2 regions of the Prochlorococcus sp. MIT 1304 genome follow, and region 2 is predicted to be linked to the other one. Evidence: predicted binding sites of a transcription regulator. Region 2 holds the regulator's gene; the other holds the start of a gene.
The links. The regulator NtcA, encoded in region 2, controls nitrogen genes in cyanobacteria. The targets are predictions, from matches to a motif close to GTANCNNNNGNTAC.

Region 1 (9,243 bases), 760 kb from region 2:
AAAAAGATCTAAAAGTAATATTGTCAAAAAATTTATAAAGATTATTCTTTTCTGGTCTTTTTAAAAATAATATATTTCTAGAAAATTTAAATTTAATTTTCCTCAAAATAAGAACTTGAATTACACTTAAAATCGTTAAAGCAGGAGAAAATAATAAAATATAAATAAACCCAAAAACTTTTAATAATATAAAGTCAAAAATAATTGATAATGGGATGCCTAAAAATATAAAAACTATATTTAAAGCAATCAAATATTTGTATTGAATATTATTAAATAGTAACTCAAGATCATAGTTATACTTGAATATCAGAGCAAGAAAATAAACCCCTAAATATGTGTAAAATATTTTAAAAATTGCTGATTTAAAATTTAAACCTTTTCTATTCATATAAGATGAAGATTACAAATGGTTATCAAAACAGAAAGGGTGAAATCACATCTTATACTTCTTTGACTATTATAGAACCAAATTGGAAATATTTAGACAGGCACTCATTTTGTGCAACATCAAATTTTTGGTATTTATAGGGAATACTGGTGAAGACGCAGGAAAGTAAAGATAAGCAAAGAATTTGCATAAAAAAAACCCCAAATAATGGGGTCTTATGTAGCTTTACAAAATTAAGTGTTTCCTTGTTTCCACTTTTTTGAGTAAAACATCTCCTTCACACAAATTTAACATATGTCATTTAATTCTTTTTCGTGGCAGGCCTGAATGGAATGTTACTTAACTGTCACATATGCCAATTCCCCATTTCTGGATATCAAAAATAAAGAAAAACCTAATACAGAGAAGGGGGGATTATAAGAGATTGAAGTGTGAAGAGTTTTCTGAGTTTTGTAAATTACTGAGTAAAGATATCAAATTTTTACAGTATTAATTACTAATTCTTTTCCCAAAATAGATAAAGATTTGAAAACTGGTTTTTAGTATCTACTATTGCAATACTTGTTGAGATCAACTTCCATCCTGCAGAATTGCGTTTTTTCATAATTGCTGCAAGTTCATTTTCTTGTCTTTGAGTATTTGTATTTCCAACTGCGTAATATATATCAAGATCATTTTCTACTTTTGCCATTTTTAAAGGTGATGCTTTATTCAGAGTTAATATTACTCAATCTTTCATCATTATTGGGAAAGATTCGATAGGGTGGTCGAAAATAAGACTCATATGTTATTACCTTCACCCCAAATTGCGATTGCATTACTGCTTATAAGTATTGGGATAGTAGTTACTTTTGATATCAAAATTGATCTATTTAAAAGTAAAGAGTAAAAGAAAAAGGTTGGATATCTTGGAAAATATCTACATTAATCTGATCAAATAATTAATCTAAATTAGATTAAGAATAAAAAACACCCTGCAATAAATCCACTTAAATGACCTAATAAACTTACCCCTGGCAAAAAAGAGAGCATCAAACCTATGAGGCATATTGTCTTTGACATTTTTTGAACTTCATAATTGGACTTAAAACCAATTTCTTTACCTAAAAAATATTTCTTTCCATGAAAAGAAGTTAATAGTAAGAATCCAAAAAAAGCATAAATTATTCCACTAAATCCTAAAGCGGCATAATTCGGATATATATTAAAATAAGACAAGATCTTTTCGTAGACCCATAAAATAAAAAAATTTAAAAAAGAGCAAATTAAAATAAATTTCAAATAAAAAAATCTACTTTTAATTTCAAGTCTCATCAAAAAATATCTAGTGATGATTATTCCACCAAGATTACTTAATAAATGATTTAAATCTGCATGAGTTAATATTGATGTAAAAATCCTATGGGGTTGATCACTAATTAATCTTGGTACAAAGTAAAAATATTCTTTATCAATAACGCCAATTAAATCTGTAAAAATAAAAACTGAGATTAAAAAAAATCCAGTTACAAGATATTGCCAATCATATTTTGATATTGAATTATAAAAAGGCATTTTTTAGTTTCAAATCAAAAAATTATCTTCTTAATAGAAAAAAAGAACCTGAAAAGGGTCTTTATTAATATCTTAATTTATATTGCCTTTAGTAAACTTTGCAATGAGAACTTGTTGGGTGGTCTATGCATTCCTTTTCCCAATAATCTTGTCTATGGTCATTAGGTAGTTCATAATTAAAATCATGCATTCTCCAAACATCTGAAGTTGCATTTCTAAGGGCAGTTAATGGAGTGGTGAGTCTCATAAAAACTCCTAGATCTCTACCACTTAATTATCCTCCTATTCAATTAAAATTAATAGAGTATTAATACCCTAGTATTAGCGCTTTATGGTTGTCGCGATTATCTTTTTTCATTAAGTACAATAAGAAATGTTCAGAATTCAAAAAACCTTATCCAATTTGTAGACAATTAGGAGCATAAGACTCGTAAAGGGAATTTATTTGCTCTCTTATTTTTTTTAATTTTATTAGAACTTTTTGTTAAAGAATTAAAATTATAAGGTAAAAAAAACTCTTTTTTATTAAAAGGATAATGATTAAAATCTCTTTAGATGATTTCAAAAAGTATGTAAATAAAATATGAGCAATAAATGGAATGAAAAATATTGGCAGAAAGATTTCTTAAACATGAAGTCACACTCTCCTTCCGATGCAAAACTCTTAATGGGAGGTGTAAAAGGATTAAAAGATGCATGGCGTTTAGGCGTTCTACATGTTGAATACGAAAGACTGAAGAAAATACAGGAGGAACAGCAACAGCAATGACAGAAAAAATAAATTGGCAGAGAGAATTATTAGAAAGTGGAAAATTTAATGATAAATTTTCAAAGAATTTATTAGAAAATGGAGCAAAGAATTTCATGCAAGGAATATATCTTGGATATATGTATTCCAGATGGAGAAAAATTAGAGGATTGGATAAAGATGACCCCATAGAAAACAAAGGTCAAATGCAATCATCTTTTAAAGATTTTGAGAAGAAAATCAAATAAAGATGATACCTACTTACCTCCATAAGAATCTGAATAACCCTAATATTTACAAGCGATTTTGAGGAATCCACCAACACATAATTCGTAAATTAAATATCCACCAACACATTAAAAAATATCCACCAACACATCCACCAACACATTCAGGCATAAACTGGTAAATATTGGACTATATAGGACAAGGAACTTCTTTAAAAACCGATTTTGACTACATTATTGCCCACATAGAACTTTACAGGAAGATAATTAAACGGAGAGGGTGGGATTCGAACCCACGAATAGTTTCCTATTAAACGATTTCGAATCGTTCGCTTTCGACCACTCAGCCACCTCTCCGCCTATTTAATAAGTATGCACGGAATAAATAGAAAATTATGTGCTATATAAAAATCTTAATTTTTAATTCCAACCTGCATCTTTCATCAATCTAATAGCTAAAGAATTTTTTTCTCCAAGTTCTTCTACGGTAACACCATCAGGTGTAAACTCTCCAAAGTTCTTAACTATTTGATTCTGATTAACTTCCTTCAAGGGATGTTCAAAAGTTGGAGCAGCTAAACCTTTACTTCCTTCCGAAGATGCTAAGAATTCAAGCAACTGAATAGCTTCATTTTTATTTGTTGCATATTTTGCAACACCTCCAGCACTAATATTTACATGAGCAGGATTAGGTGTAAGGACCTCTGTTTTTTTTGCATATAAAGCATCTCTTCTTCCATTAACACCAGCCAACATTCTTGCGACATAATAATGGTTAACGATTCCTACCCCGCATTTTTTCTTTGAAACTGCTCTAATTATTGCAATATCCCCTGGGAAAAAAGGTTTTGAAACGTTTGAAATCATTCCGCTTAGCCAAGCTTTAGTAGCTAATTCACCTTTGTTGATTAATTGATTGGCAACTAAAGATTGATTATATGGACTTTTTCTATTTCTTAAACATACTTTCCCTTTTAAAGACGGATCAGCCAAATCAGTGTAGTCATTTATCTTGCTAACATCGACAACTTTTGGATTGGCTATCATTACCCTAACTCTTCTTGTTAATGCATACCATTCCTTACCTGGATCTTTTAATCCAACTGGAACATCATTTTCTAAATTAGAAGATTCTATTGATTGAAGTAATCCAGCTTTGGCTGCATTAGTAATTCTTGCGGCATCTACTAACAATATTAAATCTGCTTGAGAATTCTTCCCTTCTCGTTTCATTCTTTCGATTAAAGAAATTCCCGCTGCCTCGATAAGCCTAACTTTAATTCCTGTTTCTTCTGCAAACTTTTTAAAAACACTTCTATCTGTGTTGTAATGTCTACCCGAATAAACTTTGACTTCTTTTTCTGTTGAATTAGCAGGTATATTAACGTTTAGCAAAAATGTACATGTGAATACTGAAAAAATTATTTTTTTTAGTTTTTGCACTTTTTGAAATTAGTATCTATGGTTACTTTATACCTATAAAAAGAGTTCAAACTTCAAAAGCGAACTTCTATACATCGTGTTGTATCATTTTTTATATTTCATATGAATTATTTAATCCATCAGTTGTTAAACGCTGAAGAAATAAATTTAATAAAAAAAGAATTAGACAAATGTAGTCAACAAGATTGGGAAGATGGGAAAAAAACTGCTGGCAGTCACGCATCAATGGTAAAAAATAATTTACAACTAAATAGAAATACTGAAGTATCAAAAAAAAACGCTCAATTAGTTACTAAAAAAATCCTTTCCAGCCAATTAATAAAAAGTTTTTCTTTACCAAAAAAGATACATGGAATAATGTTTACAAAATCGTCAAAAAATATGCATTATGGGAGACATATTGACAATCCATACATGTCTTCTGGTAGATCAGATTTATCATTTACTATTTCATTGACGAATAAAGATTTTTATGACGGTGGAGAATTAATTATTGAAACAATGAACACAGAAGAAAAATTCAAATTGAATCCTGGAGAGATAATTTTATATCCAAGTTCTTACTTACATGCAGTGAATGAAGTAAATAATGGTGAAAGATTAGTATGCGTGGGTTGGATAGAAAGTTATGTTAAATCTACTGAAAAAAGAGAATATTTATTTGATTTAGACGCAGGTGCAAGAAGTTTACTGTCAAAGCATGGCAGATCTGACGAACTTGATCTTATTTTTAAATCTTATTCAAATCTCTTAAGAGATATCGGGGAGTAAATAGAATCATTTTATACAACAAAAAGAATATTAATTTGAAATTGATTAATATATTAGAAACCTAATTTATCGAATGTCAAAAAAGAGTTCAATTGCAATTTTTATCGCAGCCACAAGCGCATTAGCTATTTCAACGGCGGATAGTAATTCAGTTAAATCAGGTGAAAATGATTTAGGTGGATTAAAAGAATGGAATACTGATATGCCTTTAGATGCAGATTTCATATTAGACGACAATGCTCAAAAAATTGCTGATGAGGCAGCAAAATCAAGTGCTTGTATCCCAATTGGAGAGGGTGAAAATTGCTGGTAAAAATTTAAAAAGTCAAAATAAAAACGCCCAACTGGGCGTTTTTATTTTGTCTAAATTAAATTAGAACTTGAAAGTTGTTTGGAGAACTGTGCCGAAGACATCATCACCATCTGCTCCATTTCTATTAGTTCCACCAAAAATGGTAGGTGTAATAGTAATAGAATCATTAGCTTTGAATTCATAATATGCTTCGTAAGCGAATGGTTCATTAGGTTCGTCTTCGTTCATAGTTGGCTGTCCAAAAGCTACTCCGATTCTGTCATCAGCTTGGAAAATATCCTGCCAAGTTAATCCAGCAAACCATGCTGTTGAATTGTTGGATGCTTCTGGAGCTTCATCATAGTCGGTAGTATCATATCCAAGAGAAACTGCAGGCGTTGCTGTTCCAGTCTCAAGTGGTCTCCACCATCCTCTTAAACCAATTGCAGTAAAGTTAGTTACACCTGTAGTGAAATTGGAAGGGGTATGCTGTTTTGACTCGTAGTAACCATCTGTCCAACCGTTGTATTTATTGTTAACAATCGCAGATACAGACCATTGATCAGTGGTGTAACCTGCCTGAGTAGCCCATGAAGTTTTTGCTTCATTGGTCAAAAACCCTTTCGATGTTCCACTTTCAGATGCCACGTTTTGCTTGGAAACCACGTTAGAACTTACAGCAAAGCCATTATCAGCTTTGTATGCCCAACCAAAACCTGAGTCGGTACTTGCACCATATGCATCGCCATTACCACCAAGAGTAAATTGTTTTGTTACTGGCTTATAGATAGAAGGAGTAGTTCCATGCATATAGTAGTTTTCAATTTTTGGTCCTACCCAGACAGTATTACTATCACCAACTGGGAACGTATACCAGATTTTATCGACTTTAAGTAAATCTCCATATTCAGTACCCATACTTAAGTATGTTCCAAATTCCTTATTAACAAAATTACTAGTGCTGTTACCTGATCTTAGTCTTACGTAAAGATTATCATCACCCGTAAAACTTGAGTTGAGATTCATTGTGTATTGATAAGCAGCTGCTAATACGTCAGTACCATCTGTCTTAACCTTTGAGTGGTCAGTGGCCATCAAACCAAAGACAGCTTTACCATCTAATGTAGTTGTATCTGAGAATCCGCCGGCTTCAAATTCATTTTGTTTAACCTCAAGGCCATCTACACGACCCTTAAGATTTGCAATATCTTCACTAACTTCGTTAATGAATGTTTTACTATCAAATCTGGAAGATTTTGTTTTGCTACGTGAGTAGCTATTCATTTCTTCTAGATTGACTACGTCGGAAGCTTGAGCAGCAACTGGAGCTAATAAGCTCAATGTCGCTCCGGCCACCAACATTTGTTGGAAGAGTTTCATTTTACCTCACACTAAAATAGCCCAAAGAAATTGGGTAACTATACTGTATCGGTACTAACAAATAAGGAAAGAAATATAAGTTTCAAGGCGTTGTAACTTTTTATACAAGCATTGTTTTTCGTGTTTATAAGTTTATTAATTCTTTACCAATGGAAAGTTAAGGAATTCTCTTTCTTCCACCCATGATGATGCAACTTCTCTTGCTAATTTTCGAATCTTTTCAATATATTGAGCACGATCTGTAACTGAGATCACTCCTCTAGCATCTAGAAGATTAAATGTATGACTACATTTCAGAACAAAATCAAGGGCAGGATAAGTTAATTTCTTTTGGATTAAATTATTTGCCTCAGCTTGGTAAATTTCAAATAATTTCCTGAGATTGTCGGCACTAGATTCAGTAAAATTATATGAGCATTGACTTTTTTCAAATTGAAGCCAAATATCGCTATATTTCAAATCCTTATTCCAATTCAAGTCCCAAATACTTTCCTTATTCTGCAAAAACATTGCAATCCTCTCTAGTCCGTAAGTGATTTCAATTGGGATTGGATTACAATCTATACCCCCGCATTGTTGGAAATAAGTGAATTGAGTTACTTCCATTCCGTCCAACCAAACTTCCCAACCTACACCCCAAGCTCCAAGTGTTGGCGACTCCCAATTATCTTCCACAAATCTTATGTCATGATTTCTAGGATTAATTCCAAGAGATTCTAGAGATGTCAAATATTTTTCCTGGATTCCTTCAGGCGAAGGTTTAATTATTACTTGATATTGAAAGTAATGTTGCGCCCTATTTGGATTATCGCCAAAACGTCCATCTGTAGGCCTTCTACATGGCTCAGCATATGCCACACTCCAAGGCTCTGGTCCAATTGCCCTTAAAAAAGTATGGGGATTCATCGTTCCAGCACCCTTTTCAGTATCATACGGCTGCATAATCAAACAACCTTCTTCTGACCAAAAATTATTTAGTTTTTGAATTATATCCTGAAAAAACATTTAATTAAGATAGTGGAAAAATTTAGATCAATGCCAGTAGATATAATAACAAAGCTTTAAGGTAAAAAATATTTTGAAATCCAAGTTATCAGAAATATCATCCTATAAAAAATTGTAATTAAATTAGATTCTTCATAAAACATAAATTAGAAATTTATTACATAAAGAAATCCAATGGCAATGGTCCAAAAGTATCAGATGGTTTGGCATCTTCGTTATACTGACATGTTATTAAAATCCCTTCTCCAAGACCATTTTCAGATCTCATAAAAACATTACCAGTTTTTTGATTAGCTTTTAAAAAAACACAACCATCAGCATGAAGTGAATCTAAATTTCCAAATTTAATTGAGGCATATTTCTTAGAAATTGACTGTAATGATTCAATAGCCCTATTATCGCGAGGCGCCATTATTCCTATTGTTAACCAATCAGTTTTAAGAATATTTGCTTCAAGTTCCTCCGAAAGTTTTTTCACTTGACTATCACTTAATTGAGGCGCAGTTCTAAGATTATTTAAATCAACTAATTTATTTATTTCCATTCTATTTATACAAAAAATCCTTAACCAAATGTTCTACCATTCCAAGCCCACAATGATGCGGGTACATCCTGAAAAGAAAGATAAATCCTATCTATTGGGATTCCCATTTTCTCATATACAAAATCCGATATTGGTTTTGCCATTTCTGAAGGATTTAAAGAACCTATTGACTTGATTTCCAAAAAGCAAGAAGGAGTCGCATCATCAAAATACATTTGACAATTATCATCAATTTTCGCCATAACAAATCTTCTTGATTTTTTAGTTAAAGATGAAATTAGAGTTGAAATTTCTTCGAGTAATTTATCTTTATCATTTACTTTTGCTGAAGTCGAAAGATTAATATAAGGCATTTCTATGCAGCAAGATAATCTTTCTTAGAATCATTTTCTTGATAAACAGTTTTATTTTTTAAATTTCTTTTTGATGAAAGATATGCCATATCGTATGAACTTATTCCGTTTTTATAAGGATTGAAAAGAGCATTTTTAGACCTGTTTTTTTTGCTCCTCTTGAATGCAATCATCATTATTAAATCATTAATTAATAATTTAACTTTTTTTGAATAGATGTCTAGTTTTTTTGAGAATTTTAAATTTATTAAATAAAAATAAATTCCTGATACGCAATTAGAATTTCTATTTACTAGATTTGCTAAATAGTTTCTAAATTAGCTGTTTTGGAAGTTTTAAATAATTATCAAAGGAAAAAACTTGATGAGAGTAATGATGAAGAGTTTTATTCTGATCCAAAATTTGTCTATCATCTAGATGCGAACTTCAGGCGAAAACTTTCAGATTTGTATGAAAGAGAAATTGATAGTTATTCGACTGTCCTTGATTTAATGTCCAGTTGGGATAGTTATTTACCTAAAATGAAAAAATATAA
Region 2 (9,243 bases):
GCTTTTGCTGAAGTTGGTGAAATTATTGCTGATAGATTACTTAACCCAGACGATTCACTGATTGAAAGTCAATGTAAAGAAAGAGTATTAACCCTATGTAATCGTTTTCCTCTTTATGAAAGCAAACTTGAAGCATCAATTAAATGAGTCCTAACTCCAAGGGAGTTGAAATTCTTTCTATTGGAACAGAGCTACTCTTAGGAAATATCATAAATACAAATGCTCAATGGATTTCTGAACAGTTATCTCAATTAGGCTTAAATCACTTTAGGCAATCAACTGTAGGTGATAATTGTGATCGAATTGTAAGAGTAATTCAAGAAATATCGAAAAGAAGTAATCTTCTAATTACAACTGGTGGCTTAGGACCCACCCCAGATGACTTAACTACTGAAGCAATAGCCAAATCTTTTAATGTAACTCTTTTTGAAAGACCGCACTTATGGGACGAAATTAAACAAAAATTGCCAAACTCAAAGCTCCATGAAGATTCCTCTAGCTTAAGGAAACAATGTTTTTTCCCAAAAAATGCTCAAATAATTAATAACCCTAGGGGCACTGCCCCAGGAATGATATGGGAACCAATAAAAGGATTTACTATTCTTACATTCCCTGGAGTACCTAGTGAAATGAAAACTATGTGGGAAGAAACGGCGTATGATTTCATTCAAACCAAATTTTCAGATACTTATTCCTTTTTTTCAAATACCCTTAAATTTGCAGGTATTGGAGAATCTAGTGTTGCAGAAAAAATTAACGATCTATTAAATCTTAAAAACCCGACAGTTGCTCCATATGCCAACTTAGGAGAAGTTAAACTCAGAATCACAGCCAGAGCAAAGAATGAAGTTGAAGCAAAGAATATTATTAAACCAATAAAAGAAAAATTAAAACAAGAGTTTTCTAAATTTATTTTTGGAGAAGATAATGATACTCTTCCAAGTATTTTAATAAAAGAATTAACCAAGAGGAAACAAACTATTGTTTTTGCTGAATCCTGTACCGGAGGCCTGTTATCTGCATCACTAACATCAATATCAGGCTCATCTCAAGTTTTTCAAGGTAGTATTGTTTCCTATAGTAATGAGCTAAAACATTTATTATTAGATATTTCTGAAGAAAAGCTTGCAAAATATGGAGCTGTTTCTGAAGAAGTTTGTGAGGCTATGGCAATTAATGTCAAAAAGAAATTAAGAGCAGATTGGGCAATATCAATTAGTGGAATAGCTGGTCCTAACGGAGGCAGTCAAAATAAACCAGTTGGACTTGTCTATATCTCAATTTCAGGACCGAATAATTATATAACTACTATAAAAAAACAATTTAATTCAACCCGAAATAGACTTGAAATTCAAACACTAAGTGTAAATGTGTGTTTAAACAGCCTCAGATTAATCCTATTATCGGATAGTAAGTAACTTTTTTACAAATTGAGTAAAGATACCTTATTTGATAAAGTTTGGGATTTACACAAAGTTTCCAGTCTCCCTGGTGGCTCAGATCAAATTTTTATTGGTCTTCACCTCATCCATGAAGTAACAAGTCCTCAAGCATTTGGCGCTTTAAAAGACAAAAATTTAAGGGTAAAATTCCCTAGTAGGACTGTCGCTACAGTTGATCATATTGTGCCAACGGATAATCAAAGCAGACCTTTTAAAGATAATCTTGCCGAGCAAATGATTGAAACACTTGAAAAGAACTGCATAGAACATAAGATAAGATTTTTTAATATTGGCAGTGGAAATCAAGGTATAGTTCATGTAGTAGCTCCAGAATTGGGGCTAACCCAGCCTGGTATGACAATCGCTTGTGGAGATTCTCATACTTCAACGCATGGAGCTTTTGGGTCCATTGCTTTTGGGATAGGTACAAGCCAAGTTAGAGATGTTCTTGCTACCCAAACCATAGCCATGAACAAATTGAAAGTAAGGCAGATTTGGTGTGAAAATAAATTATCTAATGGGGTTTATGCTAAAGATTTAGTTCTTCATATTATCAATAAACTTGGTGTAAAGGCTGGAGTAGGTTTTGCATATGAGTTTGCAGGACCCGCAATCAATTCATTATCAATGGAAGAAAGAATGACAATATGCAATATGTCTATTGAAGGTGGGGCGAGATGCGGCTACATAAATCCTGATGAAAAGACTTTTAGTTACATTAAAAATAAATTATGTGCGCCCAGAAATGAGAATTGGGATGAAGCACTTTTATGGTGGAAATCATTAAAAAGCGATGCAAATTCTATTTATGATGATGTAACTAAAATTGATGCTTCAAAAGTAGAACCAACCGTAACCTGGGGAATTACTCCAGGTCAAAGTGTAGGCATCAACCAAAAAATCCCTCTTTTAGAAGAATTGTCCCCAGATGACCAATTTGTTGCTAAAGAAGCTTATGAATATATGGGTTTCAAACCAGGACAGTCAATTAAGGATACTCCAATTGATGTTTGTTTCATAGGCAGTTGTACCAATGGAAGAATAAGTGACTTAAGAGTTGCTGCTAAAGTAGTAAAAGACAAAAAAGTATCTCAGAATATAAAAGCATTTGTAGTCCCAGGATCTGAGAAAGTAGCAAAAGAAGCAAAAATAGAAGGACTTGACAAAATTTTCCTTGATGCAGGTTTTCAATGGAGAGAACCAGGCTGTTCAATGTGTTTAGCAATGAATTCAGATAAGCTAATAGGTAATCAACTTAGTGCAAGTTCTAGTAATAGAAATTTCAAAGGAAGACAAGGATCCCCAAATGGAAGGACATTATTAATGAGTCCTGCGATGGTTGCAGCTGCTGCAATATCAGGGAAAGTAACAGACATAAGAAATTTTATGTGAAAATGATCAAAAAGTTTCAAGCCCCAGTAGGGCCTATATCAAAAATAGTAGGTAAATCGATAGTATTAATTGGTGATGACATTGATACCGATCGAATTATTCCAGCTCGTTTTTTAAAATGTGTAAATTTCGATAATTTAGGACAATCCGTTTTTGAAGATGATAGAAAAAATCTTAAAGGTAAACATCCTTTTGATTTGGAGTCGAATAAAGGATCCTCAATACTAATTGTTAATAGTAATTTTGGATGCGGATCTAGCAGAGAACATGCACCCCAAGCCCTTCTTAGGTGGGGAATAAGAGCGATAATTGGAGAAAGTTTTGCAGAAATTTTCTACTGCAATTGTATAGCTATTGGAATACCATGTTTCACACTCCCAAAAAAATTAATTAAAAATATACAAGAAAATAAATATATAAATAATTCCTTATGTGAAATAAACATTAATGAATCAACCTTCAAATCTACTTTTTTTAATTTTGATTTAGAAATAAAGATTTCTTCAAAAAATATGTTTTTGACTGGTGAGTGGGACGCAACCTCAACACTCCTTGCAAATAAAAAACTAATCGAAAAAAAAATAAATGATCTACCCTACACAAAGTTTAATCAATCCAATGAATTATTCGAAACCATTTAGAGAGAAATTTATTCCTCCAAATTGATTATAAGGTTGATAAAAAACCCCTAATTCATATGATCTTTTTTTAAACTTATCGAAATTTTCGAACTTATAAAATCTCCATAATCTTGTGAATTCTTATCAAGATTTAAAGTAGCATCAGTTTTCAAGAGTATAGGTCCATATAGTTGTTGATCAAAAGCTAAATTTAAAGTGAAAAGATCTGAAATTTGATCGAATTTAAACCTGCTTTCACAATTCCTTTTGACTTGTCGTAGACAAGTAAATCAGCTTTTAAAGTATTTCCTTTATAATTAGCAATAACATTACCCTCAGCATATAAAACAGATTCTTGCTGGAATTGTTTATCAGATTGTATTTCTAGCTGGAATTCTTGATTTAAATTCTCTCTTAAAGCTATTTCCTGAATAGATTCGTCAATTTTTTTATCTAAAGAAGTTTTTTTAGAATTGATAGTTTTGCATTGTTTTAACTTAAACCATCTAATCGAAAAATATTACTGTCTATAGATGAAGTTTAATCAGGATATGAAAAATTGAATAAATTAAATAAAAATAAATTTGTAAATATAAGTTTTCTAAATTTCAAGATCTTCAATATGATTCCTAGGTAGAAATATTTAATCTTGAGGACTCTCTAGATCCTTTCTATTAGGCGTCCTTGTTGGATCACTTGCCAAAAAGCCGAAAAGAAATATTCCAACGAAGAAGAAGACGATAGTGTAAACAGAAATTTTTAAGGCAAGCATGGAATTACTAGTGCTGACAGATTTATATCTTATTAAATTTATAGTTAAACTATGGTTAATTGTTTACTTTTTGTATTTTTGGAAAATTTTGAAATACTTTAAAGAAGATTAATCGTCATGGTCATCCCAAGGATCAGTAAGCTTTGCAGCTTTGGGTCCAAATGCAGTCCAAAGACCAAAACCGGTTAAAGCTAGGAGTAATGCCAGAATTGTTACTGCTATGGAAACTGCAGGATCTGGAGCAGATGATAAAGTTTGCATCAATTTTGCTAAGTTTGTAAACAATTTATGTATAAGTTCTTATACAATAGCGAAATAATATTCGATTATGTGATTCAAATGGGTCAAAAAACAGCCTTAGGCAGTCTTCTAAAAGCAATTGGTAATTCAGGTCAAGGGAAAGTAGTACCTGGTTGGGGAGCAGTTCCTGTGATGACTGTCATAGGCCTACTACTACTTGTTTTTTTGGTTATTCTTTTGCAAATTTATAACCAATCCCTACTACTACAGGGTTTCTCAGTAGATTGGAATGGAAACTAATTTCTAAAATTTTCTCAAGAAGTTATTTATTTCACATAGTTATCGCTAAATAACTTTTTTTGAAATTTTGTTTTTTTAATTAGTTATAGTTTATATATATTTATAATTCTCAATTAAGTGAGATTTAGATATACATCATGCATGAAATATATTTAATTGGACTTGGGAATCCTGGGAAAAAATATTACAACAGTAGACACAATATAGGTTTTTTGCTGCTTGAAAAGCTCTCAAAAAAATATAATTCAAATTTTTTATTAAAAGATAAACTTAAAAGTTCCTGCTCAGAATTTCAAATCAATAACTACACCTTTAGGTTATTTTTACCAAATACGTTTATGAATAACAGTGGTTATGCTGTCCGAGCAATCGTTGATTGGTACAAAGTAAACTTAGATCAAATTTTTATAATAGTCGATGATAAAGATCTTCCCCTTGGAAAAATAAGATTTAGAAGAAAAGGAAGCTCAGGTGGACATAACGGGCTTAAAAGCATCATTGAACAATTGCAGTCACAAAACTTTAAGAGAATAAGAATTGGTATTGGGTCACCTCCCCTAATAAAAGGAGAAAATAATTTCAATACTATTTCACATGTATTAGGAAATATTTCTCTAGAAGAAAAATTAATATTGGATAAAGTGTTTAAGAGAGTAATAGAATCCCTCGAACATCTAAATACTAAAAAAGAAGATCATATAATTAATGAATTAAACTCTTTTAACCAAGACTAACCTTAAGTAATGCGTTCAAAACCTGAAACGATTGCCAATGTAAGTGTTAAGGAATATTCCTTCTCAAAAAAGCAAATTCAGGGGGTTGTAAAAGCTAGTCAATTTCGGTGGACTTTTATATGGTCTTTTCATAAAGGTTTACTAACAGTAAATCCACCTTTGGGAAGAGCTTTAATTGAGGATGCCTTATTGAGGTTTTTACTAAAAAAAGATTATGAACTAGAAGCAGGGAATGAATATAAATTCACTATTTCAGCCAAGTTTTAAAATCTATATTCTGATTCAAAGTAAACTTCATTCTGCAGTAATCCTCTAAAATAATCAAAGCTGATATGGCATCAAGGTTTTTATTAAGAATAAAAATTTCTCTAGGTATTAAAAACTTCAGGCCACTAATTGGAAAAAGTTCAAAATATCTCGCTTTAGCCCTGTAGGTAGTATTTTTTTCTTCAAAAGTTATTATTTCTTTTTTAAAGAAATGTAGTTTTTCTCTAATTTCTCTACTGGTGGTGCCATTGCCAATAATAATTTGTTCTATATCCTCAGCGGAAATTAAATTTCTAAGATAATTCTCAAGTAATTCACTTTTCAGGATGATCGCTTTGTAAACTTTTTTTTCACTAATTTCCGCTAGGACTAAGCCGCATTTACTTTTTCCAGGATCAATAGTTACTACTCTAGCCATTTAAGATGCAATCTTTACAATATTAATTTCAACGACTATGGGTTCTACAGTTTTGCTATCTCTCAAAGATACTACTTCTAACATAAAATTTACATTTTGATTTTCTTGAAGAAAGTCTCTAATTTTTTTTACAAAATTTCCATTTGTATTAATTTCAACAACTTGTGAACCTTTTGACTTAATTTCATCCCTTGTTTCTCTTAACAGTGATTTTATTTTTAAATTTATTTCTTTAAAATTTAAATCACTTTTTTCCATAATTGCACTTGTAATGACATCTCCTTTTTTGACTATAAATTTATTCTCTAATAAATCAGGAGATACAAACACATAATTATCCCCTTTTAAAACATTTGTTGCTGATTTAATTAATAAAATCCAGTCGCCGCCTCTAGAAGCTATTGTCTCAATTTTTGAGATATCACTAGGTCTCCACAAAAGAATATTTTTTGCATCTTTATTAATCGGGAAAACAATTTTTCTAACAAATTTATCAGCTTCATTATAGATTTTTGTTAAGTCTAGTTTTATATTTGAGCTGGAATTAACCTCAGCAATAAATAAAGTTTGCCCTCTTTTAATAACAATATTGCCTCTCCTAAATTCTTTAATACTACTTTTTAATTGATTTAACTCGTTTTCTTTTTGAATAATTTTACTTTCAAGTTCTTTTCGCTCTTTCTGTAAAGGGACTAAAGCTTTTTTACTTTTATCTAAAGTTTTTTGCAACAAAGGAATATCCACAAAAAGCCTTTGCCTAAATTCTTCACTAACTAAAATCAATAACCCTATTGATATTGAACTAATAAACCCTCCTGTAATTATAGTTATTATAGTTGCTGTTTTTTTCGGTCTTAATTTTAAAATACTAAATCTTGCTTTTCCGATCTTTGTTCCAAGAATATCCCCAAATGGTGCAATAAGTCCCCCTAAAAATATTAAAAAAACAATTAAAATCCAAGCCACATTTTTGTATACACTCAGTACATCATAATTAATGATGAATCAATTAAATCTTTTTGCAAGAGCAATTGGATCGAATACTGTGATCTTTTTTCTTTCAATATTCAGAAGCCCTGAATCCTTTAAATCTCCCAATAATCTTGTAATGGTTACTCTTGTAGAACCAATAGCTTCAGCAATTGCCTGATGTGAAAGCCTTAGATCTATTGTAATACCTTTTTCACCTGCAACTCCAAAGTCTCTACAAAGAACCATTAAAAAACTTACTAAACGAGAAGACATATCTCTGTGTGTAAGAGTTTCTATCATAGTTTCAGTTTGCAGGATCCTACTAGAAAGGCCCTGTAAAAGAAGTAGTCCTACTGATGCATCTTCCTCTATAGCTCTTAAAACAGAATTTGCAGGTGCTGTTATCATTTCAACTCTTGTGAATGCTATGGCATGGTAAAAACGATCAGATCTATGGCCTGTTAGAAGAGATAAAACACCAAAGAGACTATTCTCTCTTAAAAGAGCAACAGTTATTTCTTCACCTGACTCATAAACTCTTGACAATCTTACTGCACCTCTTCTTATGAGATAAACTTTTTCAGCAGGGTCCCCAGGGAAAAATATTGTTTTAGATCTTTCAACCATTTCTGTGTTTGCTCCATCTAGACCTTTAATCACTTCCATTAAAGTTCTATTAATTGGGAAACGTTCTCCAACAGAATTGATTTTACTTTGTCCTGACTGTTGCGAACTAAAGCGGTTGAATCCTCGTGAAGCAGGTATCATAAATATCTTTACTATTAAAAAATTTAAGGAGGCACTCTAAAATTTCTTGTATCAACAGTAACAATTTTAAATTCTTATTGGTTTATTGATAACCCTTTAAAAATCAGTTTGTACTTGATTAACCCTTTTTTAAGTAAAATTACACTATATGCAGTGTCAATAGATTCTAATTATACTGCATGTAGAAAGAATTTAAATAATGGTAATTAGTTCATCTCATCTATATTCCAAAAGTAATCTTGATGTTGTAAATATAAATACTTCTAACAAAATCAACAGACAAAAATTTACGCAAAATGGGCAAATTCAAATTTATCAATCATCATACAGAGGAAGTTACCCATCTATCATTAGAGACTCTCTAAGAAATGCTGCTCTTGGCAGAAAAGTGCTCTTAATACAATTTATGAGAGGAGGAGTCAAGCAAGGAATTGATAATGCAGTAAAGCTATGCGGTAATTTGACCTGGGTAAGATCATCACATTCTTTTGATCAATACAATTCTGAAGAAATTGAAAATAATAAAAATTTAAAAAAATCTATTCATGAATCTACTTTTGAATTATGGAATTTTTGCAAAAAAAAACTACAGTCTGGAGAGTATGAACAAATGATACTTGATGAAATTTTTTTAGCTATTGACATGAAAATTATCGATAAAGATGATTTGATTTCAACACTTGAAAACCGATTTATATCAGGAGATGTAATCCTTACTGGTACAGATATACCCAAAGATCTATTATTAATGGCCAACCAAATTACTGAACTTCGCTCATAAAACTATGCTAAAGAATGATCTCTGGATAAATCAAAAAGCCTCGGAAGGAATGATAAAGCCCTTTCAATCAAATTTAGTGAGGCATCTTGAACCTGACAATAAACAAAAGCCAGTTTTGAGTTACGGATGTTCATCCTATGGATATGATTTAAGACTTTCATCAAAAGAATTCCTAATTTTCAGACATATCCCTGGGACTGTGATGAATCCCAAAAAATTTAATCCTAATAATTTAGAAAAAACTGTTCTTCACCATGACAATGATGGAGACTTTTTTATTCTTCCTGCTCACTCCTATGGTTTAGGAGTGGCTTTAGAAAAGATGAAAGTACCAGAAAATATAACTGTGATCTGTATTGGCAAAAGCACTTACGCAAGACTAGGAATTATTGTTAACACGACACCTGCAGAAGCAGGTTGGGAAGGTCATCTAACTTTAGAGTTTAGTAATAGTTCTGGTGCAGATTGCAGAATTTATGCAGAAGAAGGCATTTGCCAACTACTCTTTTTTGAAGGTGATCCATGCTCTACAACCTA

Region 1: a site for NtcA is predicted at 4,376-4,389, ahead of SIB45_RS09425 (Fe2+-dependent dioxygenase). Genes of this name have one in related genera too.

Annotation. Positions count from the first base shown of each region.
Region 1 covers NZ_CP138974.1:1,630,537-1,639,779, forward strand. Annotated here, with positions in the region: gene SIB45_RS09385 (hypothetical protein) at 888-1,082, opposite strand; gene SIB45_RS09390 (hypothetical protein) at 1,155-1,280, shown strand; gene SIB45_RS09395 (rhomboid family intramembrane serine protease) at 1,343-1,945, opposite strand; gene SIB45_RS09400 (hypothetical protein) at 2,034-2,192, opposite strand; gene SIB45_RS09405 (hypothetical protein) at 2,529-2,714, shown strand; gene SIB45_RS09410 (hypothetical protein) at 2,711-2,941, shown strand; tRNA gene SIB45_RS09415 (tRNA-Ser) at 3,193-3,277, opposite strand; gene SIB45_RS09420 (extracellular solute-binding protein) at 3,341-4,363, opposite strand; gene SIB45_RS09425 (Fe2+-dependent dioxygenase) at 4,466-5,134, shown strand; gene SIB45_RS09430 (hypothetical protein) at 5,208-5,447, shown strand; gene SIB45_RS09435 (iron uptake porin) at 5,508-6,806, opposite strand; gene glyQ (glycine--tRNA ligase subunit alpha) at 6,942-7,811, opposite strand; gene SIB45_RS09445 (DUF1824 family protein) at 7,969-8,355, opposite strand; gene SIB45_RS09450 (phenylpyruvate tautomerase MIF-related protein) at 8,376-8,708, opposite strand; gene SIB45_RS09455 (hypothetical protein) at 8,711-8,884, opposite strand; gene SIB45_RS09460 (methyltransferase domain-containing protein) at 9,035-9,243, shown strand, end outside.
Region 2 covers NZ_CP138974.1:747,630-756,872, reverse strand. Annotated here, with positions in the region: gene glyA (serine hydroxymethyltransferase) at 1-147, shown strand, start outside; gene SIB45_RS04135 (competence/damage-inducible protein A) at 144-1,418, shown strand; gene leuC (3-isopropylmalate dehydratase large subunit) at 1,431-2,834, shown strand; gene SIB45_RS04125 (3-isopropylmalate dehydratase small subunit) at 2,837-3,475, shown strand; partial or broken gene SIB45_RS04120 (DUF3769 domain-containing protein) at 3,458-3,687, opposite strand; gene SIB45_RS04115 (photosystem II reaction center protein I) at 4,098-4,226, opposite strand; gene psbN (photosystem II reaction center protein PsbN) at 4,335-4,487, opposite strand; gene psbH (photosystem II reaction center phosphoprotein PsbH) at 4,566-4,766, shown strand; gene pth (aminoacyl-tRNA hydrolase) at 4,904-5,500, shown strand; gene SIB45_RS04095 (DUF3146 family protein) at 5,510-5,767, shown strand; gene SIB45_RS04090 (hypothetical protein) at 5,748-6,185, opposite strand; gene SIB45_RS04085 (DUF3084 domain-containing protein) at 6,186-7,151, opposite strand; gene ntcA (global nitrogen regulator NtcA) at 7,191-7,925, opposite strand; gene SIB45_RS04075 (cob(I)yrinic acid a,c-diamide adenosyltransferase) at 8,125-8,706, shown strand; gene dcd (dCTP deaminase) at 8,711-9,243, shown strand, end outside.